One region of the Cytobacillus dafuensis genome, then DNA from elsewhere that is predicted to be linked to it. Evidence: predicted binding sites of a transcription regulator. Region 1 holds the regulator's gene; the other holds the start of a gene.
The links. The regulator NrdR, encoded in region 1, represses ribonucleotide reductase genes. The targets are predictions, from matches to a motif close to AACACNATATATNGTGTT.
Positions count from the first base shown of each region.

Region 2: FSZ17_RS15845 (vitamin B12-dependent ribonucleotide reductase) is a predicted target of NrdR. The motif match lies at 6,385-6,402, and genes of this name have one in related genera.

Region 1 is NZ_CP042593.1:3,630,548-3,643,315, forward strand. Features, by position in the region: ribosomal protein L20 leader region at 1-117, opposite strand, end outside; gene thrS (threonine--tRNA ligase) at 377-2,308, opposite strand; gene FSZ17_RS17360 (putative sporulation protein YtxC) at 2,811-3,686, opposite strand; gene dnaI (primosomal protein DnaI) at 3,857-4,786, opposite strand; gene FSZ17_RS17370 (replication initiation and membrane attachment family protein) at 4,801-6,204, opposite strand; gene nrdR (transcriptional regulator NrdR) at 6,433-6,894, opposite strand; gene speD (adenosylmethionine decarboxylase) at 7,389-7,763, opposite strand; gene FSZ17_RS17385 (glyceraldehyde-3-phosphate dehydrogenase) at 8,083-9,114, opposite strand; gene coaE (dephospho-CoA kinase) at 9,290-9,901, opposite strand; gene ytaF (sporulation membrane protein YtaF) at 9,922-10,557, opposite strand; gene mutM (DNA-formamidopyrimidine glycosylase) at 10,910-11,737, opposite strand; gene polA (DNA polymerase I) at 11,786-12,768, opposite strand, start outside.
Region 2 is NZ_CP042593.1:3,315,938-3,328,705, reverse strand. Features, by position in the region: gene FSZ17_RS15880 (ABC transporter permease) at 1-550, shown strand, start outside; gene FSZ17_RS15875 (sensor histidine kinase) at 556-1,686, shown strand; gene FSZ17_RS15870 (response regulator transcription factor) at 1,683-2,285, shown strand; gene FSZ17_RS15865 (glycine betaine ABC transporter substrate-binding protein) at 2,327-3,211, opposite strand; gene FSZ17_RS15860 (ABC transporter permease) at 3,240-4,085, opposite strand; gene FSZ17_RS15855 (quaternary amine ABC transporter ATP-binding protein) at 4,073-5,341, opposite strand; gene FSZ17_RS15850 (GbsR/MarR family transcriptional regulator) at 5,645-6,181, shown strand; gene FSZ17_RS15845 (vitamin B12-dependent ribonucleotide reductase) at 6,547-9,105, shown strand; gene FSZ17_RS15840 (patatin-like phospholipase family protein) at 9,475-10,359, shown strand; gene FSZ17_RS15835 (SA1362 family protein) at 10,415-10,801, opposite strand; gene FSZ17_RS15830 (DUF1385 domain-containing protein) at 10,858-11,802, opposite strand; gene FSZ17_RS15825 (YqhR family membrane protein) at 12,074-12,580, shown strand; gene FSZ17_RS15820 (M24 family metallopeptidase) at 12,757-12,768, shown strand, end outside.

The sequences.
Region 1 (12,768 bases):
AGTGTGGATGCTAACACCCACACTTTACGGACAAAATAAACAAAAAATGTTCACGTAAAACCTGCCAACTGCTCATTGCGTCAATCAGGTGAGAAGCGGGTGCTTCTTCTTTTCCTCAAACTGTATTCAATTACCTTAGATACTATATCACAAAGGTTATATCATGTCAAACGGTCTTTTTTATCACAACGAAGAAAATTGTAACAAAAGAATAGAAATCATGCAATACATTTTTGAGATTTAAAAATTAATTATAGTGATACTCCCGAGATAATTATGTTGTAGTTTGTTTATTTTAGTGAACTTCCAACTTTTTGTCCATGTTTACTACTTTACGCTCAAAATAGAAAAGAGAGGCAAAAGCCTCTCCCATTCATTAGCGTTTTACTTCTTCTTTCAATGCTGCAGTAAAGTCTGCAAAGGAAATCGTTTCGGATTTTTGCTCTCCATATTTACGGACATTGACAGCTTTTTCAGCCACTTCATTATCACCAACTACGAGCATATATGGTATTTTTTGCATTTGGGCTTCACGGATTTTATAGCCGATTTTTTCGTTACGATCATCTAGTTCAACTCGGAAGCCCTCCGCTTGAAGCTGTTCCTGAACTTGCTTCGCATAGTCATAATGTACATCTGGTGAAACAGGAATCACTTGAACTTGAACCGGAGCAAGCCAAGTCGGGAATGCCCCCTTATACTCTTCAATTAAGAAGGCTACAAAGCGTTCCATTGTTGAAACAACACCACGGTGGATAACAACTGGTCGATGTGGCTTTCCATCTTCCCCTACATACGATAAATCAAAGCGTTCAGGTAGAAGGAAGTCTAATTGAACAGTTGAAAGCGTCTCTTCTTTACCTAAAGCGGTTTTTACTTGGACATCTAATTTCGGACCATAGAAGGCAGCTTCTCCTTCAGCCTCAAAATAGTCTAGTCCAATCTCATCCATCGCTTCTTTTAACATTGATTGTGCTTTTTCCCACATTTGATCATCGTTGAAATATTTCTCTGTATCCTGTGGATCACGATAAGACAGACGGAAAGAATAGTCGTCAATATTAAAGTCCTTATAAACCTCAAGAACCAATTGAACAACACGTATAAACTCTTCTTTGATTTGGTCTGGGCGAACGAAAATATGTGCATCATTCAATGTCATTCCACGTACACGCTGTAGACCGGATAAGGCACCTGACATTTCGTAGCGATGCATTGTTCCTAATTCTGCAATTCGAATTGGAAGTTCACGATAACTATGAATGCCATGCTTGTAAATCATCATATGGTGAGGACAGTTCATTGGACGAAGAACAAGCTGCTCATTGTCCATGTCCATGACAGGGAACATATCATCTTGATAGTGATCCCAGTGGCCGGAAGTTTTATAAAGATCAACACTTCCCATTACTGGTGTATAGACATGGTTATAGCCTAAACGTTCTTCCTTATCAACAATATAGCGCTCAACAATACGGCGAATCGTTGCTCCTTTTGGAAGCCACATTGGCAAGCCTTGACCTACCTTTTGGGAGTTCATGAATAAGTTCAATTCTTTTCCAATCTTTCGGTGATCACGCTCTTTTGCTTCCTCAAGCAAGCGTAAATGCTCGGCCAAATCTTCTTTTTTGAAGAAGGCTGTTCCATAAATGCGTTGAAGCATTTTATTATCACTGTTTCCGCGCCAGTATGCACCCGCAATGCTTAATAATTTTATTTCTTTCAGTTTGCCTGTTGATGGGACGTGAACACCTCGGCAAAGGTCAAAAAATTCCCCTTGCTCATAAATTGTTACTGTTTCATCAGCAGGAATGGCTTCGATGAGCTCAAGTTTATATTCATCGCCAATTTCCTTAAAAAGCTGAATCGCCTCATCACGGCTAACTTCCTTACGAACAATATTAATATTTTCGTTAATGATTTTTTTCATTTCTTTTTCAATAAGCGGAAGATCTTCTGGTGTTAAGGATTCCTCAAGATCAATATCATAGTAAAAACCGCCTTCAATAACAGGACCGACACCAAGCTTAACATTTTTGTATAAACGCTTAATTGCTTGAGCCATTAAGTGAGCAGAGCTATGACGCAGAACCTCTAATGCTTCTGCACTGTCCTGTGTAATAATTTCGACAGCTCCATCTTCTTCAATTGGACGGCGAAGATCATACATTTGACCGTTTACTTTTCCTGCAATTGCCTTCTTCTTCAAACCAGGGCTAATTGAAGCGGCAATCTCTTCTGTTGTCGTTCCTTTAGGAAACTCCTTTACAGCACCATCTGGAAACGACACTTTAATAACTTCTGACATCACTTTTTCCTCCTCTATAAAAATAAAAAAACCCGTCCCTAAAAAGGGACGAGTTGTTATTAACACGTGGTTCCACCCTACTTCACATTTTCCAATAAGGAAAATGACTTGTAGAAAATAACGGCTTTTTGAGCCGCCAGCTCATACTACTTGACGAATGATAAGCGGCGAATCTCTTCGTCAGCTGCACTCGGGCGGATCCTCACGTATTCGATACGCTCCGGTCCTCTCTCCCTTGCTTCCTTGACCTTCTTGCTTCTCTTTCGTCAAGAGGAAGGTTTTACTGAGAAGGATACAGTTATCTTCAATCAAGATTCAAAACTGGAGTTCAAAGGTGGTAAGTATTCTAATCGTGTTAGGAAGTTTTCAGCCGAGCCTTCCCTCTCTATAAACCGTAAAAAGAATACCATTGTCCTCATCATAACTTATGCATATTACGAAAAACTGCTTTTCATATTATGTACGTATTATAGATTGTTATTTCAGGAAAATCAAGGGGGCTTTATATTTTTTCATCTGCAATAAATGAAAGCTCTCTTTTATTTTTATAAAATTCATCTATTGATCCAAGAATCAGTCTTTCTTCGAAAATATTATGGATTGTTCTAATTAGCGGCTGTTCAATATCCTCTGAATATAAATAAATAACTGCTGGTGCAATCGAAAGCAGCGGAGCAATCGTAACAGAATCAACGTATACCGGATGATTAAACAGAAGTTTCCGATCGATCATTCGTTTGAGATCTGCTCGCTTAATCTCAAAAAAATTCTCATCAAAAAAGTGAATTCCATCATCAATTAGTAAATGAATAGACCAGAGCTTCTCCTTTTGTCTAGCCAAAAAATCTCGTAATGTTTGAATGAATATTTGGTATTCCTGTTCCATTTTATATTCATCAATTGATATTTCTACATATTTAGCCATCTGGATCATTAAAGGGCGCATTCTGAATTTCACAAAGGAATCAAAAGAAAAGGAAATATTTTCATCAAAAAGATCGTTTATCGCTGTTTTTAAATCTCGTTCCATATCAATTTCACTTAAAAATGCCGTTAACTCTTCCCTGTTTCCTTCTAACAAAGAGTGAATAATTTCAAGTATTTGCTGCTGTTCTTCTTCATCTTTATAATAATAATGCTCTGACAGAATTCTGCGAAACCAAACGTCTTGTTTGCTTTTTTTTATAAACTTATAAAAAACATCTTTTATTATGTTCAAATGATTTTTCATTTTCGGATTAATATCTATTCGTACTATATGTTGATCTTCAATTTGAAGAATATTTTTATTAGCTAGTGTAGAAGAGGCAAGATAAAAATGTAAATATTCAAACATATTCATTGCATCTTCTTTCTTCTGGAAAGTGATTTCGATCAACCAAATCCCCCCTGTTAACAAGATTCCTGTTATAAATGTATATGGGGGAGTTGGACAAAATAGACTTAAGCATCTGAAAGTACTTGTATCGATTTAGAGGATATTAGAAAAAAATAAAGCAAAGGTTCAACTAAGACCTTTGCTTTACTTCATGTTTGTATTAACTATTTTTATACCCTTCTATTTTGACCTTCAACTAAAACGGGTTCAGCTAAATACTTCATTCTTTCCATTATCCGTTTCGCCTTCATTTTTTCTTCCTCACCGCGCTGGCTATATGTTAAATGATGCTCAAGCTCCTGAAAATCAAAATTAGACGTAAAGAATGTAGGGAGACTTTCTTGCATACGGAATTGAAGAATAGGACCTAGCACCTCATCCCTTGTCCAGCTTGACATGGTCTCGGCGCCGATATCATCAAACATTAAGACTGGAGCTTTTTTGATTCTTTCAATCTTTTCATTCAGTGTTGAATCTGCTATCGAGCTTTTCAGTTCTCTAAATAATTCAGGAACATAAACGATCATTGAAGATACTTTCTTTTTTGCGAGTTCATTAGCTATTGCCCCTAATAAATACGATTTGCCTACACCAAATTTCCCGTGAAAAAACAACCCCTTTTGCCTAGAACCTGGTGTATAGTTCATACTAAACGATGCTGCTTTTTTAACTGCATCAATTCGTTCGGCATCCTTGTAAATTGAAGCAAAAGAAGCCTCAATTATATCTCTAGGAACATACAAGCTTTGAATTAGTTTTTCATTTTTACGTTTTTCATCTTCTACGACTTTCCGAGGGCATGTATCATAATGAATATCAATACTTCCTCTTTGAATGACAAGTTTAGGATGATATCCCTTCATAAAATTTACACAGCCGTCGAGACTAGGACATTTATTACACTCTTTGCTCAGATTGCAATACTCATACAGTTTGACCAAACTTCTCTCAATCATGCTGTCTGTTAATTGGTCCTCATGGCTCTTTAAGAAGGCCTTCACATCTGGATGGTTTAATGTTTGTCTTCGCTGCTGTTCATACCTCTTCTGGAAGTCCTCGTTGCCAGCCAATCTTTTTAATGTATCATTTATTCTTTCCATTACTTACCCTCCTTTCACGTTTGTAATCTTTTTAATATTTCATTTAATTCTTTCTCTTTCAATTCAAGTTCTTGTTCATTATATTTATTTTTACGCTCTGGGGCAGGGTTATCGATTTCTTCAAACCAATCAGGAAGCATTTCTGTTCGGATCACCTTCTTGTTTCCTGCCGTTTTCGTTCTTTTCTTCTTCCCTTCAGCCCATTCCATGTACTGTTTATGCTCATTTTTTGCTAAATCGATTGCCTCTTTCGCTGTTTTAATTTTCTTCCTTGCCCAATGGCTAGCTATTTTTTCCACATATCCCTTTGTTAATTTCATATCTGATTTAAGCATAACATATTGGATAAGAACATTAACGACTCCTGGTAAAAGCTTTTGGTGAAACATAACATCTTCAATAATTTGAAGATCTGCTTTAGATGGCTCAGCCCCTCCTGAAATATCCTTAAGAACCTGTCTAGGGGAAGTAATCTCTAGAGCATGCAACAATTCTTCCTCTCTCGATAACGGCTCCTTCTTTTGAATTCGATGTGTAACTGGCTGTATGCGGTCGACAAGAGATGGGAGCTGGTCATTATGTTGAAATTGATACCAATCACGAGCTGATTTTCTCAATTCTTCAATATTAATTTCGTCATCCTCCATAATGGCACTAATGACGATATTTTTCATTTGAATAGCATCTAATCCATATAAAAATGCAAGATTGCTAATTGCATTCCTCACTTTATTAGTCAAAGCTTTCTTCGGAATGAGAGATTCATTCAATCCTGCTTCAAGAAGTTCAAAATTAAATGTGTCTTGACTTATTTGAATGGGATCGTTTTCCTCCCTACCAATAAAACTGTTTCCGTTTGCAGCCTTCATCGCTTGTTCTGTTTCTACATCATAAGAAATTGAATCTATATGAGTGGTCATATAGACATCTTGAAATGATTTAGTCACCTCAGAATAGTCGTCTTTAGATTGCAAACTGTCTTCAGAAAAAAAGCGCTTCAGCCTCGCATACTGATTTTTGCCTATTTTTCTATACAAATATATATTTAACATGCCATCTAAAAAAAATTGCTCCGGTGTTAATGGAGGAATAAGTTCATAAATAAATGACCTTGAATTATTATCCTTTTTTTCATATACCTTAAGTAGGCCAATCCCCTCAAGCTTTATGCGCGCTTTGTAAATTTCACTTAAGCCTAAGTCCATAAAGTTCATTAGGCTATGATGGGTGTTGGAATTAGACCATAATCTATTTTCTTCCAGCTCAGACCATAGAGTCATATACAAGCTAAAGCAAGTAGAACCGATTAAAGGCTGGTACAAAAAGGTCAGCACTTTCCGGTCATATTCATGCAGAAGTCCTCTAGCGGCTACTGCATATCTGTCAATCGGAAGCATTTCCTGCCAATGCTGAGCCATTGTCATCAACCTTTCATGTAAAAAATACTTATGCCACCAAAAAAGAGCTAAAGAAATTCTTCAGCTCATTAGATAAACTTGGCATTCGCCAAGTTCTTTTTGGCGAATGCCTTAGTTTTTCTTATGCGATCTTCTTAGCGGATATTTAATTGAAAACACACTATATTTTAGTACGTAAATAAACTTAAACTTTCCTATTAGCTAAGAAAAGCGTAAGCGCCTTGCTCATTATTCCTTTTCTTTCTTCATTAATTCCTTTAATTCTTCTATAAAAACATTTATATCTTTAAACTGTCTATACACAGATGCAAATCGCACATAGGCAACATCGTCGATTTTCACAAGTCTATCCATAACCATTTCACCAACAGATTCACTTTGAATTTCAGAAACACCATTGCTGCGCAGTTCTTTCTCAACACTATAAGTGATTTCTTCTAGCTCTTTTAGTGCAACAGGACGTTTTTCACATGCTTTAATAAGACCACGCAAAATCTTTTCACGGCTGAATTCCTCTCTTGTTCCCTCTTTCTTTACAACAATAAGTGGAATTTCCTCGACTTTTTCAAAAGTCGTGAAACGATATCCACACGCCTCACATTCCCTTCTTCGGCGAATAGACCTATACTCATCAACCGGACGGGAATCTAGAACACGTGTGTTATTATTTTGACATGATGGACATTTCATTCAATCAGCTCCGGATTCTATTCGATCAAAAATTGAGATACCTTTATTGTACTATTTAATTGAAAAAAGCCCAATACTTAAAGGAAAACAATTCACAGCTTTTTTGAAGAATTGACTAGTGGTGTTAAATTAGAGGATAAAATGAAACTTCAATCAGTGGGGGTTTTCCTTCATCCCCCACTGATTGTTAGTTGAACCAATCACGCTCAAAACGCCACGTCCTGTGGCTTTCGCCTGACTAGGACATCCTGTCCGTCGTCCGGCTTTTACGGGCTGTTGATCCCCCACTTAGAAATTTATTCTTAACTCAACTTCTTGAAGTGGGGGTCTTACAGCCCGTTAATCTGCGATAAAGTCAGACGATTTGTTTTTTTAAGATTAAGTATTACTTTTCTCGAATTTGAGATATGTCTAGCACCTTGTGCTATTTTTAATTGATAACAAAATAAAAAGAGGTGTATCGATACACCTCTGAATTTTTACTCTTTGTCAAATTATAAAGCATTTGCTTGTTTAACTTGAACTGGACCCATACCTCGTGGAATTTCAATATTCTCACACGTTTCTGCACCTAACGCTTCTGCAATAAAATTTGCAGCAATGCTAGGGTCAAGATCACCACACGTATATACATCAATGCTGGCATAACCATGCTCAGGAAAGCTGTGAATAGTTAAATGTGACTCCGAGATAATGACAACTCCACTTACACCTTGAGGTGCAAATTTATGGAAAGCAACCTCTCGAACTTCAGCTCCAGACTTTAAAGCAGCATCCACAAAAGTACGCTCAATAAAATTCATATCATTTAACTTTTCAAAATCGCATCCCCATAGTTCTGAGATTACGTGACGACCCATCGTTTCCATATTCAAATTTCCCCCTTTAAGAATAATAATGAAATTCTTAATTTCCAGATAACTACCACGGGGGAAAGTTAGTCCAAAGAGGTCCTAACCCTTTAAGTAGCTACTATAAACAAAATTAAAGAAGTTCACGAGGACTAGTATACTTTGTTTAATTTCTTTTTGCAATATGATTTCTTAAAAATTGTGAAAGGACTCGAGTGAGTCCTGCTGTATAAGGCTAAAAATAAATCAAAAAACTATATAGAAATGCAGAATAACACAATAAGGCCTGCCATTAATTAACTGGCAGGCCATCATAAGCTTGTCTAGGTATTTCTAATTAACCTACATTTACCGCAGTAGATTTATGAAGCTCCTGTGCTACATATTTTGTTAGGTCAACAACACGGCAAGAGTAGCCCCACTCATTATCATACCAAGCTAAAACCTTTACTTTATTTGATCCTATTACCATTGTTGATAATCCATCGATAATAGCTGAATGCTCATTTGTATTGAAGTCAATTGAAACTAAAGGCTCATCAGTAATATCTAAAACGCCATGTAATGCACCTTTAGAAGCTTGTTCAAATGCCTCGTTAATCTGTTCAATCGTTACATCAGATTTTAAATCTACAACTAAATCAACAAGGGACACATTTGGCGTAGGTACACGTAAAGCCATCCCATGTAGCTTTCCTTTTAAATGAGGAAGTACTAATGTTAATGCTTTCGCAGCCCCTGTTGAAGTTGGAATAATGGATTGAGCACATGCACGAGCACGACGCAAATCCTTATGTGGGTTATCAATATTATTTTGGTCATTTGTATAAGCATGAACTGTCGTCATTAATCCATTCTCAATCCCAAACTGCTCATCTAAAACTTTAGCTACAGGTGCTAAGCAGTTAGTCGTACAAGATGCATTTGAAATGATATCATGTTCCTGGATATTTAATGCGTTTTCATTCACTCCCATAACAATCGTTACATCTTCATTCTTTCCAGGTGCAGTAAGGATAACCTTTTTCGCACCAGCTTCTAAATGAAGAGCTGCTTTATCACGAGAGTTGAATTTACCAGTTGCTTCAATCACAATATCAATATTTAATTCTTTCCAAGGAAGCTCCTGAGGATTACGGTTGCTCAATAATTGAACACGCTTTCCATTTACAACAATCGCTCCATCTTCAGGAACAACCTCTGCTTCAAATCGTCCATGATTTGTATCATATTTTATTAAGTGTGCCAAAGTTTCAGCAGGGTAGCTTGCATTAATGGCAACCACATCAAGTTTATCATCAAGAATGGCCTTTCTAAATACCATTCGTCCAATTCTTCCAAAACCGTTAATTGCAATTTTCGCCTTCATTTTACGGCTCCTTCCGCATAAGTGTTATACTTTTATTGTTATCCGATGCAATTAGTATAACATATTAATGGACATTTGTAATGATTAAAATATGGATTTTTAATGTTTTATAATTCAGACATATTATTAACCTTATTAATGTATATTATTTAAAATCACATTGAAAAAGAGCCCTTTATAGGCCCTTTTTCAATGCATTCCATTTATTTAATATCTCCATTAATTGCTGTTCGGTTTCTTTGATTGTTCCGTTATTATCAATAACTGCATCTGCTAACTGGATCTTATCCTTTAACAGCATTTGTGAGTTAATTCTCGCGAGTGCTTCCTCCTTCGAAAGCTGATTACGCTTCATTAAACGCTCCATTTGAGTGTATTCGTCCACAAAAACTAATATCGTTTTATCAACCATATAGGTTAGCTTACTTTCAAACAAGAGCGGAATATCTAAAATAACCAATTTTTCACCACTTGCAACAGCCTGATCCCTCTTGCCTAACATTCTTTTTCTCACTGCAGGATGGACAATATTATTTAGCTTTAGACGCTGACTTTCATTATGGAATATGATTGATCCCAGTTTACCTCGATCAATAGATCTGTCTTCAAGCAGAATTTGATCGCCAAAGTGTGCAATGATTTCTTCATATGCTTCTTCACCTTTTTCAACAGCTAAACGAGCCTCTAAATCTGCATCAATAACAGTAATACCTTTTTCAATTAGTAAGGAGGAAACGGTACTTTTCCCGCTTGCAATTCCACCTGTTAAGCCAACAATAATGGACATAGACAAGTCCTTTCTGGAAGTTAAATTTTCCAAATACCAATTACTATTAATAGAAGTCCAGGAACAAATGAGAACCTTTGAATCCAACCGCTATTAGAGAAAACTGATCCTACTTTTAAACCAAAGTAAACAAACATTGAACTCATAATCGCAACAGATAGTGCTAAAAAGTATGGAGAATAGCCAAGCAGTGCTGCTCCAACTCCAGCACCGAATGCATCAAGCGATAGTGCAAGCCCCAGCATTAAAGCTTCAATTCCTGTTATCGTTCCCGATTTATCAAAATCTGCTGACATTGGTTTTTTTAAGATATTAATGACTAATCCTAATGATTTTATTTCAAAATTAACGATCGTTTTTTCATGCGGAAGAACATCCCTTGTTTTTTCAGGTCGAAAAAATTGAAAAAGTACCCATGCTCCAAGACATATTAGAATAATTCCCCCTATACTTTCTTCAAATGCAGGTGATAAAAATTGAATGGTAATATGGCCGATCGTCATTGCAATCATTAATGTGATTGCTGAGCAACACGCAATTATTCCAATTGATTTAAATGGGATACGCATTTTTCTTAAGCCATATGTTAATCCAACACTAAAGCTGTCAATACTTACAGCAAATGCTAGTATTAGAAGTGACATTATTTGCATCATTTAGATAGAACTCCTCCCTGTCAATCAATAAGATAGTATATGGGAGAAGCCTATCCAATGTTATACGAAATGCGGATGCGCCTTGAAGAGGAACGTCAACTAAAAACTGCCACGTCCTGTGGCAAACGTCGACGTCAGCACATCCTGTGCAAGTCCGACAAGCATAAGACGAGCCGGCATAAAGGTTGTTCTTTAACCTTTGTGACGGATTGGCTTATGACCTAGAGGTCGACAAAAACGAGATGTCCTGTCGCATTGTCGACACTAATACGTCTTGTACGTCGGTGCTAGGCGCTGAAGCTAGACAACGAAATGCGGATGCGCCTTGATCAGCGTCTATACTTTGAGAAATTTACTTTTTTTGGCATGAAGGACAGAAGACTGTGCCTCGGCCACCAACAACAATTCTTTCAAGCTCACTGTCACACACTTTGCAATTTTCCCCATTTCTTCCGTAGACAAAAAGCTCTAGTTGAAACATCCCGATTTGGCCTTGAGAGTTCACATACGAACGAATCGTACTTCCTCCTTTTTGAACAGCCTCTGCTAATGTAGAAATAATCTCTTTATACAACCTTGTCAATTCTAAATCAGACAAGCTATCTGCCCGTCTTTCAGGATGTATTCTTGCTCGGAAAAGTGCTTCATCAACATAAATATTTCCTAAACCAACTACAATCTTCTGATCAAGGAGGGCTGTCTTTAAATGTCTCTTCGACTTCGAAAGCTTTACAGCTAAGATTTCTTTCGTAAATGCATCGGAAAGAGGTTCCGGGCCTAATTGCGACAATGGAAGGCAGTCATATTCTTGCCCTTTTAAATAAAGATGCATTGTCCCAAATTTTCTAACATCCTTATAGCGAAGCTCTGTACCATCTGTAAAGTGAAAAATAACATGGGTATGCTTATCAGTCTCATCTGTATTCTTAAAAAGTCCGTATTTCCCCTCCATTCTTAGATGGGAAACAAGGGCAAAATCATCTGAATAAAGAATAAGATATTTACCTCTACGCCCTGTATTAATAAAAGTCTGACCGACTAAGGCATCTTTAAATTGAGCAACCTCTTCTGGATGCTTAATAATTTTGGGCCAAAAAACTGAAACGCTCTCAATTTTTTTATTGAGGATTAATTCATGTAATGTTCGGCGGATCGTTTCCACCTCTGGCATTTCTGGCATCGAACCCCCCCGTTCATTGATATTAAAAAAATATGTGCTTCTACTTTTCTATTTTGCATCAAACCACGTTGGTCCGTATGAGAAATCAACTTTAAGCGGGACTTTTAATTCAACCGCATTTTCCATTACCTCGGGTACTATTTTCTTCAGCACTTCAATTTCTTCTTTCGGCGCTTCAAATATTAATTCATCATGAACTTGAAGAAGTAGCTTTGTTTTCAAGTTTTCATTTTTTAGACGAGCAGCCATATCAATCATTGCTTTTTTAATAATATCTGCCGCACTTCCTTGAATAGGTGTATTCATTGCAGTACGTTCTGCAAAGCTGCGAAGATTGAAATTTCTGCTAGTAATCTCAGGGAGATACCTTCTACGGTTAAGCAAAGTAGATACAAAGCCTTTTTGTTTCGCATCTATTACGATCTCTTCCATATATTGTTTCACGCCTGGATAACTTTCTAAATAACGGTCAATGAAATTTCCTGCTTCTTTGCGCGAAATACCAAGGCTTTGAGACAGACCGTAATCACTAATTCCATACACAATTCCAAAATTTACAGCCTTGGCATGGCGACGCATATTAGAAGTAACTTCCTCTTCACTTACATGGAACACTTCCATAGCTGTTTTTGTATGAATATCCATGTCCTTTTTAAATGCATCAATTAACTTTTCATCTTCTGCAATGTGGGCTAGCACCCTTAATTCAATCTGAGAATAATCTGCTGCAAAAATAACCCAATCCTTATTAGATGGAATAAAAGCTTGTCTAATCTTTCTTCCTTCTTCAAGCCTAATTGGGATGTTTTGAAGGTTCGGATCTGTTGAGCTTAGTCTGCCTGTTTGGGTAAGGGCCTGATTAAATCTCGTATGAACTTTTTCATTTTCTTTATTTGCGATTTTAAGTAATCCTTCTATATAGGTAGATTGAAGCTTTCCTAACTGTCTGTAATGAAGTATTTCCTTGATAATTTCATGATCCTGTTCAAGCTTTTCAAGAACATCTGCAGACGTGGAATAGCCAGTTTTTG
Region 2 (12,768 bases), 310 kb from region 1:
GGGATCAGCGATTATGACGCTAGGCATTAGGCTTGTTGAGGAACGCACAAAAGGCTGGGCTATGTTTATGCGTATCACTCCTCTATCTGATTATGCCTATTTTACTGCTAAAATGATTGGGCAAACGGTCATTCACCTTATTTCAATAATAATCATTTTTACAACTGGTGCAATTGTTAATGATGTTACACTTACAGTATACGAGTGGCTAATGAGCGGACTATGGATATTGGCAGGATCATTTCCATTTCTTGCTTTAGGAACATTAGTTGGAACAATGAAGAGGGTGGATACTGCATCAGGAGTCAGTAATGTTATTTATATGATTTTTGCTATTTCGGGCGGAATGTGGATGCCGATGGAAATAATGCCAGAATTCGTTCAAGCATTTGGGAAGTGGCTTCCTTCATATAATTTTGGGAATGGGGCATGGCAGATTATTCGTGGAAACAGTCCGGAGCTGAAAAATATTATGATTCTAATAGGTTATCTCTTCCTCTTTATGCTATTATCGGGATATATTAGGAGAAAGCAGGAAGCGGCGGTGTAGTGTATATGAAAAAGAGGAAGGGGAAATTTGAATTTTTCCCAGAGAGATATGGATTCTTTCCATATATCTTTTTGATTTATCTATTTATGCCAATTTATTATATCTTTTATGAATCTGACTGGAAAAGGTTTGTCGGATATGCATTGGTATTATTGTTTACTGTCGCATACCGGAAGCTTTATTTTAACACGAAGTCTTTTTCAAAATGGCTGATCATTCAAGTTTTAATTATTCTTATTCTGGCAGTCTTTTATAATATCAATAATATTTTTTTAGGATTTTTCCCAGCAAATTTCATTGGCTGGTTTACGGACAAAAAGAAATTTTATAATGCACTGATCCTTTTTGCAATCGCAATTATTATACCGTTATTTTTGCATTCGGATGTATTCTTTTCTGCCAGCATGTTATATTTTATCCCTTTTATTGTGATTATGTTTATTTCACCATTTGGTATACGATCTATGAATAGTAAATTGGAGCTCGAACAAAAATTAAACGAAGCAAATGAAACAATTAAAGAATTGGTCAAACGTGAGGAAAGAATGAGGATTGCCCGTGATCTCCATGATACTCTTGGCCATACATTATCTTTAATTACATTGAAAAGTCAGCTCGTTGGAAAGCTGATAACGAAGGATTCTGAGAAGGCATTAACAGAGGTCAAAGCAATTGAAAGAACCTCTCGAGCGGCCCTTGCACAGGTGAGAGAGCTTGTTTCCGATATGCGGACGATATCGGTAGAAGAGGAGTTAACTCATGCTAAATCTATTCTAGAAGCTGCAAATATCTCTTATGAGCTGCAGGGTGACTCGAAGTTAAAGGGTATTCCAGAACTAACTCAAAATATACTGAGTTTATGTCTAAGGGAGGCTGTGACGAATGTGGTTAAGCATAGCCAGGCCCAAAAATGTCTCGTTTGTATTTTAGAAAAGGCAGGGGAGATCTTGCTGAGTATTCATGATGATGGAAAGGGTCTTAACTCTAATAATAAATATGGAAATGGTTTGAAAGGGATGACAGAAAGGCTTGTATTAATTGATGGAGACTTGAATTTAACATCTGAAAATGGAACTAAGCTTATGATAACGGTTCCGGTTATCGTTAAAGAAAGAGAGGCAGGTGTTATCTCATGATTAGAATTGTCATTGCAGAGGATCAGGGTATGCTTCGCGGAGCACTCGGGTCACTTCTTAGTTTCGAAGAGGATATAGAGGTAATCGCACAGGCGAAAAATGGGGAGGAAGCGCTTCGATCAATCCTTGCTCTAAAGCCAGATGTTTGCCTTATGGATATTGAAATGCCAATTAAAAGTGGTCTGGAAGTAGCGGAAGAATTGAAGACTCTTGGATCAGATTGCAAAATTATTATATTAACAACATTTGCAAGACCTGGATATTTTGAACGTGCAGTTCGAGTGGACGTACATGGGTATTTGCTAAAGGATGGATCAAGTGATGATCTGGCAGTAGCGATAAGAAATGTGATGAAAGGAAAACGGGAATTTTCTCCTGAATTAGTTTTTGGAAGCATGAAGGAAGAAAATCCATTAACTGAACGTGAGCGAGAAGTGTTAAGAATGGTTGCGGACGGGAAAACAGCGAAAGAAATTTCTGTAATCCTTTTTTTATCACAAGGGACCGTCCGTAATTATATGTCTGAAATCATAAGTAAGCTGCACGTGAAAAATAGGATAGAAGCAATTACTGTTGCGGCGGAGAAAGGCTGGATATAGAAGAAGGCAATGCCATAAGTGACATTGCCTTCCTTTTCTTATTACTTTTTCAAATCCTCAATCGAATCAATATCCATATAAGCAGGAACAACTAATCCAAGTTTAGTTCCCTCCATATTTGCGCCAAGGTCCTCAAATTTGCCATTAAACTTTTCATAATAATCAGCATGGGTGAGGGGGAGCCATGCTGCGACACTAGCATCGAGGCTTCCGTCAGCTACTCCGGCCCACAATGGGCCTGCTTCAAGCTGGCGAAGGGTAACATCATATCCTAGCTCTGTTAATACTTGTGAGATGACATTTGTACTTGCAATTTCGCTATCCCAAGCTACATAGCCCAATGTTATTTTATCACCGTCTACCTTTTCTACACCTTCTGTCCATGTAGACACTTTGTCAGCATTTGCTTTTACCCATTCATTGGCAGCTTTTTCTGGATCTTCTCCATCAGTGATTTTTACCATTACATCTGCCATTTCATCTGCAGTCCAATTGAATTGATCAAGAACCTTGTAGGCAGATGGATGATCTTCTGCTAGCCCTAAACGTGCGATCGTATTGATATTTTCTTCACCGCCGTATACGCCTTTTGGATCCTCTAAATATTTCAGATCAAATTTGGAGAACATCCAGTGTGGTGTCCACCCAGTTACAATGATAGGCTCTTCCTTGTCATATGCCTTTTTAAATGCTGCAGTCATAGCAGCACCTGAGCCTTCTACTACATTCCAATCACTAAGTTCATATTCTTCAACAGCAGCTGCTGTTGCCTTCATTAATCCTGCACCTGGATCGATACCGATGATTTTGTAATCAACACTTTCCCCGACCGAAGCTTTTGTATCTCCTTTATCTGTTTTATTTTCATTTTTACTAGCGTTGTCTGATCCACATGCCGCTAGTCCTATTGTGAGAACAGACACCATAAAAGCGGACAACCATATTTTCTTCAACTTAGTTTCCCCCTTGTCTTTTGATTCCTATATTTTGGGTAATACGGTCAAGGATGATGGCAATAACCACAATAGCTAGACCAGCCTCAAAACCTTTTCCGATTTGAATCTGTGTAACTGCACGATAGACATCCGCTCCAAGTCCTGGAGCTCCAACCATAGATGCTATGACAACCATAGATAATGCCAGCATAATGCTTTGATTAATTCCAGCCATGATTGTTTGCATGGCTAGGGGAAGCTGTACCTTTAATAATCGCTGGCTTGTTGTGGAACCAAATGCCTCAGTAGCTTCAATAATATCTGCCGGTACTTGCTGGATTCCTAATATTGTTAATCTGATTGTCGGAGGCATGGAAAAAATAACAGATGCTACTACACCTGGAACAACCCCAATGTTAAAGAAGAAGATTGCAGGAATAAGGTACACAAATGCTGGCATTGTCTGCATTAAATCCAATATTGGTGTAACAATTTGTTTCACTCTCTTGCTCTGTGATGCCCAGATTCCGATTGGGACACCAATAATGACTGAAAGAACAACAGCAGTTAATACTAAAGCCAATGTTTCAAGCATCGGTTCCCAATAGCCTAAATTATCAATTAAGAACAACCCAATGATGGTAAAAAGTGCAATTCCTTTTGATGCTAGCCTCCATGCTAACAAACTTAATAGGATCATAAATAGATAGGATGGGATGAATCCTAATCCTGTAACAAGACTTTCAACAACAGTTTCAAGTCCTTCTGAAACACCGTTAAAGGCTGCTTCAAAAGTGATGGTCAGCCATTCAACAAATTGATCAACCCAATCCGCAATCGGTAGTTTTGGAATTAAGCTTTCCATTTATTCACAACCCCCTTTTCGGACTGACTTACAGCAACTTGATTATTCGCTTTTTCTAAAACATTAATGACCTCATTGTTTCCTGCCAGCGCTCCAATTACAGCACCTCTGACAAGAATGCCTTGAAGACGATTATCATCAACAACTGCAACTGGAATTGTCGCAGTTGAAACCTTATCAAATAAATCCGTTAACAATGTATCACTTGCAACCTTTTGTACATCCCGATCTACAATTTCTTGTAAATTTTGCCCCTTTTCAACTGCTGTTTTAGCAGTTGCAGCATGAATGGTGCCAATAAGCGTCTTTTTCTTATCTACTGCATAGATGCTTGATATACCAAGATCCTTCATCATTTGTAGAGCAACCCGAGGCCCTTTATCAATTTGTACGGTTTCAGCTCGTTTCATTACATGACCTGCTGTCAGCACTTTAGACAAATCGACATCCTCAACGAATCTCTCAACATATTGATTAGAAGGATTCATTAGAATTTCCTCAGGTGAGCCGATTTGTACAATTTCCCCATCCTTCATTAAGGCAATTCGATCCCCAATTCGAAGAGCTTCGTCTAAATCATGGGTAATAAAGATAATCGTTTTTTCCATCGATGACTGCAATTCAAGCAATTCGTCCTGCATGTCTTTACGAATTAGAGGATCTAACGCACTGAAGGCTTCGTCCATTAATAGAATATCTGTATCATTTGCCAGAGCCCTTGCAAGTCCGACACGCTGCTGCATTCCTCCGCTTAGTTGTTTAGGAAACTGGTCTTCATAGCCTTCTAGACCAACAAGCTTTAATGCCTTCATTGCTTTTTGCTTTCTTACTTCTTTTTCAATTCCTTGCACTTCCAAACCATATTCCGTGTTTTCAAGGACCGTTCTGTGTGGAAGTAAAGCAAATTTCTGAAAAACCATGCTTATATTTTTCCGACGAACATTCTTTAGTTCATCCTTTTTCATTTTTGTTATCTCTTTTCCATCAATCCAAACTTCACCCAAAGTTGGATCGATAAGTCGATTTAATGTCCGGACTAAAGTTGATTTTCCGCTTCCTGAAAGTCCCATGATGACAAAAATTTCACCTGAATAAACATCAAAGGAAGCTTGGTTTATACCGACAGTCGAGCCGGTCTTTTTCAGGATTTCTTCTTTAGAACTGCCTTCCCTTAATAGCTGTAATGCCTTCTTGGATTGTTTCCCAAATATTTTTGTTACGTTTTTAACGCTTAATTTTACATGTTTATCATTCAAAATAGTCCCTCCCGTTCAAACCACACCGGCTAATGCGACCCTTTAATTGTATTATTAATAGAAAATGTGGGCAAAGCTGGTAATCAGGCATATTTAGTCGTAAAGTGCGTACAGAATAAACTGAACATACCGTAAAAGCGGATTACTTAAACTTCCTTTCATATCCTCCCATATACTCATTCAATTGCTTCTTTACTTTCAAAAAAAACATGTTAGTCTATTAAATGGATATTTCATTTTTTCTCAAGCCTTAGGGCGAAAGCAGAAAAAGTTAATTTTTCATTTATGGATGTGAATGATTAAATGGATGGGAAAGAACAACTTGATCATGTAAGAGAACGGGTCATCGAGACGATTGCTAAAAATATGAATTTATATGGAGTAACAGATTCCATTGGGCGATTATATGGGATGTTATATTTTCAAAATCATCCAATGACACTAGATGAGATGAAGGAAGAGCTCGGGATGAGTAAAACAAGTATGAGCACTTCTATCCGTCACTTATTGGAGCTTAAAATGGTCGAAAAGGTGTGGAAAAAAGGGACAAGAAAGGATTTATATAAGGCAGAGGAAGACTGGTATCAAACATTTACAGATTTTTTTACTATTAAATGGCGTGCAGGGATCTCCATGAATATTTCCGCAATGTCGAAAGCGATAACGGAGCTTGAAAAAATAATAATATTTGAGGATCTTGATGAGGAAGTTAGATCAGCAGCAAAAACAGACATTGATAAAATGAATGCAGCACTTCAATATTATGAATGGTTAAATCAATTGGTGGATAGCTTCGAATCAGGAAAAATTTTTGATTTTATTCCAAGGGATAAAAATTAGGAATGAGATATCGGCACAGGTGAGTAGCCTGTGTTTTTCTTTTTGGGAAAACCTGCACTTTAAAGATTATGTTTCCAAATAAATGTGCAAGCCTCAAAATATATTAAAATTTGTCAAAATCTGTCGCGAATCTTTGATATTCTCTTTTTTTCTCTCGATTCTAGTTTTTTTTGAGCTTGACAAAAAAAGTGAAACGTGAATCAAACACAACATATAGTGGTTCCGAAAATATTTTCGCTACTACATGTAGATTTTGTTGTTGATTTTAAATATCCACTATGATAACTTAAGATTATTAACTATCAACTAGAATAAACAAAAACTAGTATTAAAATTGAATATTTTCTTTTGAAGGAGTTGTAATAATGTCTGTAGCATTAGGACAAAAAATGAGTTTAAACATTGAACAATTAAACGAAGATATCCGATTATTTCCTCAGGTACATCCTATTACCTCTGATATGAAAATGACCCACAAAGGGGTTTCCCGTTTGGTCATGCTGGACAGATATACATTTAAGGATACTGAAAAGATTACTTTGACTAATGGGGACTTTATCGTATTAACCATCAAAGAAGATCCTAAATTTCCTGCACGTGGACTTGGATACATTTTAGATATCGATTGGGAAAAAAAGTTAGCAACCGTTCTAGTGGAAGAAGATTACAGAGGGGTACTTGATGACCCAGAAGAATCACAAACTGGAATCATTAAGAGATCTCTAGATGTCATTGAAAAACCGCTAGAGCTTTTTTATGAGCAAATCGCAAAACGTAATGCAACTGGCCTGGCTTCAGTTGAAAAAACAGAAGAGAAAAGGCAAGAATGGTTTGAAAAGTTTTATCAGGAGTTAGCAAGCCTTAATTTTATCCCTGCTGGACGCGTTCTTTACGGTGCCGGAGCAGATACAGATGTAACATACTTTAACTGCTATGTTATGCCATTTGTTCAGGATTCTCGTGAAGGAATTTCTGAACATCGCAAACAGGTCATGGAAATCATGAGCCGTGGCGGTGGAGTCGGAACAAACGGCTCAACCTTGAGACCGCGCAACACGCTCGCTAAAGGCGTAAACGGCAAGTCATCCGGATCGGTATCATGGCTGGATGATATTGCGAAATTAACACATCTAGTTGAGCAAGGTGGCTCCCGCAGGGGCGCTCAGATGATCATGTTAACGGATTGGCATCCAGACATTATTGAATTCATCATTTCAAAAATGCAAAATCCAAGAATTTTACGATTCCTTCTTGAAACAACAAATGATGAAACCATTAAGAAATACGCAAAAGAAAAACTAAAATTTACTCCTTTCACTGAACAAGAATTAGCTATGTATCAAGGGATTATTAACTATAAGAGCATTCCTGGATACGGTGGCTTCAATGAGAAAATTATTAGCGATGCAGAAGAAAAGCTTGTTAATGGCGGTACTTATTCTGTTCACAATTCTGAATTCCTAACTGGTGCAAATATCTCTGTTTGCTTAACAAAAGAATTCATGGCCGCTGTTGAAAATGACGCAGAATACGAACTTCGCTTCCCAGATGTCGAAAGCTATGAAAAAGAAGAAATGCAGATCTATAACGAAGAATGGCATAAAGTTGGGGATGTTCGTGAATGGGAAAAGCTCGGTCATAAAGTTCGAGTGTATCGTAAAATCAAAGCAAAAGAGCTTTGGAACTTGATTAACATATGTGCAACTTACTCAGCTGAGCCAGGAATTTTCTTTATCGATAATGCAAACGACATGACGAATGCGAAAGCATATGTACAGAAAGTAGTTGCGACAAACCCATGCGGAGAGCAACCTCTCGCACCTTTCAGTGTATGTAATTTAGCGGCTGTGAATCTAGCTGAAATGGCAGATAAGGAAAACAAGACAGTTGATTTTGAAAAATTAAAGAAAACAGTCGAAGTTGGAGTTAGAATGCAAGATAACGTCATTGACGCTACTCCTTACTTCCTTGAAGAAAATAAAAAGCAAGCCCTAGGTGAGCGCCGTGTCGGCCTTGGCGTGATGGGGCTTCATGACCTTCTTATCTATTGCGAATCAGAGTATGGTTCAGAAGAAGGCAATAAACTAGTCGATAAGGTATTTGAAACAATCGCAATAACAGCTTATCGAGCTTCGGTAGAGCTTGCAAAAGAAAAAGGAAGCTTCCCATTCTTAACAGGGGAAACAGAAGAAGGAACAAACAGATTACGTAAAGCATTTACTGAAACAGGATTCATGAGTAAAATGCCTGAAGATATTCGTAAATCTATTTTAGAAAATGGAATCCGTAATTCTCACTTGCTAACTGTTGCCCCTACAGGATCAACAGGGACAATGGTTGGGGTATCAACCGGATTGGAACCATATTTTTCATTCTCTTACTTCCGAAGCGGACGTCTTGGAAAATTCATTGAAGTGAAAGCAGATATCGTACAGGAATATTTAGATAAGCATCCAGAAGCAGATTCAGAAAATCTTCCAAATTGGTTTGTATCTGCGATGGAATTAGCACCAGAGGCACATGCGGATGTTCAATGTATCATCCAACGCTGGATTGATAGTTCCATAAGTAAAACTGTTAATGCACCAAAAGGATATAGTGTTGAACAAGTAGAAAAAGTATATGAGCGTTTATATCGCGGTGGTGCTAAAGGCGGAACCGTTTACGTTGACGGATCACGTGATTCTCAAGTTCTAACCTTAAAAGCGGAAGAAAACAATTTTGAAGAAACAAGAGTAGACAAAAAAGAAAAAACAAAACCTCATGTTGTTCTAGTCGATACAATTAATGAGCTGCAATCGACTAACGTGATTGGTTCAGAGGTTGGCAATACTTGTCCAGTTTGTCGTAAAGGAAAAGTTGAAGAAATTGGTGGCTGCAACACTTGCACAAATTGTAATGCCCAATTAAAGTGCGGACTATAAAATTAAATATTTTAATAATGGGGACGTCTCATAAGTCGATTTATCGGCAAAGAGACGTCCCTTTTTTGGCTAATAAGAAAGTTTAAGTTTATTAACGTACTAAAGTAAAATGTGTTTTCAATTCAATATCTTTAAACAAGATCGCATAAGGAAAACTAAGGCATTCGCCAAAAAGAACTTGGCGAATGCCTTAGTTTTTCTAACGCTTCTGACAATGCTATCAATTATTTGAATATAAAATTTAGGAATGAATTTCTTTTTTGGACAGGTCTACCTTCATTACAGTTATAAAAAATTTCATTGTCCACTGTACTATTTTCAGATTCTCTTGATTAAAGATGTATAAAAAAAGCAACAGGGGTGTCTGCTGTGAATATTGATGGTGTTTTTTCTGGAGGAGGTATAAAAGGGTTTGCCCTTATTGGTGCTTATGAGGAGATTGAAAAACGAGGTTTTTGCTTCACTAGGGTAGCGGGTACTAGTGCTGGATCAATTATAGCTGCATTAATAGCAGCTAAGTATACAAGTAATGAAATTTATCAATTAATTGATGAACTGGATTTAAAGAAATTTTTAGATACACGCAAGACTTTTGTCCCTTTTGCAGTCACGAAATGGCTACTGCTTTATTGGCGTTTAGGCTTATATAAAGGGGAGGAGCTTGAGAATTGGATTGCTGACAAGCTTGGAGATAAAGGAATATGGAAGTTTTCAGATTTACCTCCACAAGCATTACGCATAATTGCCTCAGATCTAACGAATGGCCAGCTCATCGTATTGCCAGATGATCTTATTAAATATGGGATCGAGCCAGGCTCATTTTCGATTGCTAAAGCAATTCGCATGAGCTGCAGCCTTCCTTATTTCTTTGAACCTGTAAAGCTTAATGTGAAAAAAAACACGAATCTTATTGTTGATGGCGGGGTATTGAGTAATTTTCCGATGTGGCTTTTTGATAAAGAAAACATTAAGAAGGTTCGTCCTGTTTTGGGGGTACAGCTAAGTCACAATACTTTAGAAAGGCCAAAAAACAAAATTAATAATGCAATTCAAATGTTTGAAGCTTTGTTCGAGACAATGAAGGATGCACATGATTCTCGTTATATTTCTCGAAAACATGCACGTAATATTATTTTCATTCCAACAGAGGGGGTGCTAACAACAGAATTTCAATTAACCCCTGAAAAAAAGAAAGCACTTGTTGATTTAGGCAGGAATAGTGCCAAGCAATTTTTCAGTCAATGGAGCTATTAAAAATAAAAAACAATCGGCTATTCGCCGATTGCTAATACTTAATTCGATCGAGCGTTTAAAGAGAAGCCCGATCTTTCTTTTTTCCTTTTTTCCCTTCGATTACAGTTAAATGCGAAGACGACTTTTTTCGCGTTCTCTTAATAGTTGTTAAAGAACCAGTCGTTGTTTTGCGATTACTGTTTTTTGCAGGATTATTATGCAATATTCGTTTTTTCGATTTTCTCGCTGCACGATTGAATGCTCGTTGCTCTTGTTTTTTAGGGCTAGCTTTATAAAAGCGTTGAAAAATAAAGTACACAATAGCACCTACCAATAAAATGACAGCTATTCTCCGCAAAAAACCGGCGGGATTTGAAATCAAACTGGTTGAAACTCCTAAAACAGCAAGAAGAATAATACCAGAGATTACGAATAAGGAAATCCGATTTTTCAAGAAAGCCACCTCCCTATGAGCATGATGAGCATTTTTCCAATCTTTTAAACTTATTGCCGTTATTTTTAAACGATTTCTTCTGTTTTCAGAAGGTTTTCAGTTTCCTCTTCTTTTTTTAATAATTCTTTAAAAGAAAGAATGGCAACCTCAACCTGATCATCAGTAGGTTCCTTAGTTGTTAGCAGCTGTAGCCAGAGACCAGGAAGACCTAAATATTTTAATAAAGGCACATTTCTAACTTTATTTGTTAATTGCAAAACTTCAAATGAGATGCCAAGAACGACAGGAATAAGGGCTATTCGATTTAGGACTCGGACATATAATGGTTCAGTCGGTACAAGCAAGTAAACAAAAACGCCGACTAAAACTGTAAATAAAATGAAGCTGCTGCCACATCTGTAATGTAGACGAGACTGGGCTTGCACATTTTTAATAGTAAGATCTTTCCCGTTTTCAAATGCGTTTATTACCTTATGCTCTGCACCGTGATATTGGAACACTCTTTTAATAATCGGTGTCAGTGATACAAAGTATATATAAGCAAGCAATAAGAGAAGCTTAAAAAAACCTTCGACTAATATTTGTGCAAGATGACCAGGGAAAATTGGCTTAGTTAATTCAGCTAAAAAGACAGGGACGAGAGTAAAAATAAACTTACCAAAAAGGAATGATAATACCCCTATTGCAGCTACACCAAGCCACAATGTTAATTTAGAGCCTTCTTGTTCATTCAGTGTAAGATCCTCACTAGGATCCAAATCATATCTTTCTGTTGAAAAGTTTAAATGCTTAGAACCGTTTGCACTTGCTTCAATAATGGCAACAATTCCTCGTATAAAAGGAATTTTTTTTAGAAATTTTAAAGAAGGGTTAGATTTTCGAGGCAGCTCGAAGTATTCTATCGAGTCATCCTTTCGACGAATAGCGGTCACATAATGATGTTTCCCACCAAACATAACACCTTCTACAACCGCTTGGCCACCATATACTGGTTTTTGATCCTTTGACATGCGTTTGCACCAACCTAATTCGAACTCGGAATTAACAGCTAAATCTGACATTAATACTGTAGAATTTATAAAGCATAATACTATTTAGGCATGGTACACTTTGATCTTCAAAGCATCAATCCATTTAAAGCTGTATATACCTATCCTTATTCTACTAAAAATTCAATAAAACCTCTAGGAATGACATGTATTTTTAATTTAATTACTAATTTAATTCTGGCATGCAAGGGAAAAAATACTGGGGGCATAATAGTTAAAGGAGGTGGTTTTTATGTCAGAAGAAAAACAGCATGAAGAAAATCACAGAGATAGACCGATGACCTTTATGAATATGGTGATCCTAACAGGTTTAATTGGAGGGATTTTCTGGAGCGGACTAGGTTATTTAGCGTATATCATAAATTTAACTGAAATCAGTCCAAATGTGTTATTGGAGCCATGGGCACTTGGAAGCTGGAAAAAAGGCTGGCTAGGGACCGTTATTTCGATCGTTATGATCGGAGTTGTATCTATCGTTGCCGCACTTTTTTATTATGCAGTACTACGAAGATTTCCAAGTATGTGGGTTGGAATCTGCTATGGGTTTATTCTCTTCTTGTTAGTCTTTATCGTATTAAATCCAATTTTCCCAGGGATAAGCCCTTTCTATGACCTAGGAAGAAATACAATCATTACTTCTATCTGTATATATGTTTTATATGGTGTATTTGTAGGGTATTCAATTTCATATGAAGAACGTGAAATGAACTATAAAAAAAAGAAGGAAGCTAAAGTCTAATTCTTTATATTCAGCGATATAAAACTTTAAAGATGTAATATGCAAGCACAATTGTTCGTGGTAGTTAAATTAATTTCAACTATGATAAAATATTCTTGTTATTCAATAAAAGGATGTCACTGGTAAGTAATACTAAAGACAGCCTAATATAAAGTATCGTAAAGGGGAGAGAGAGGATGGAAAAATTA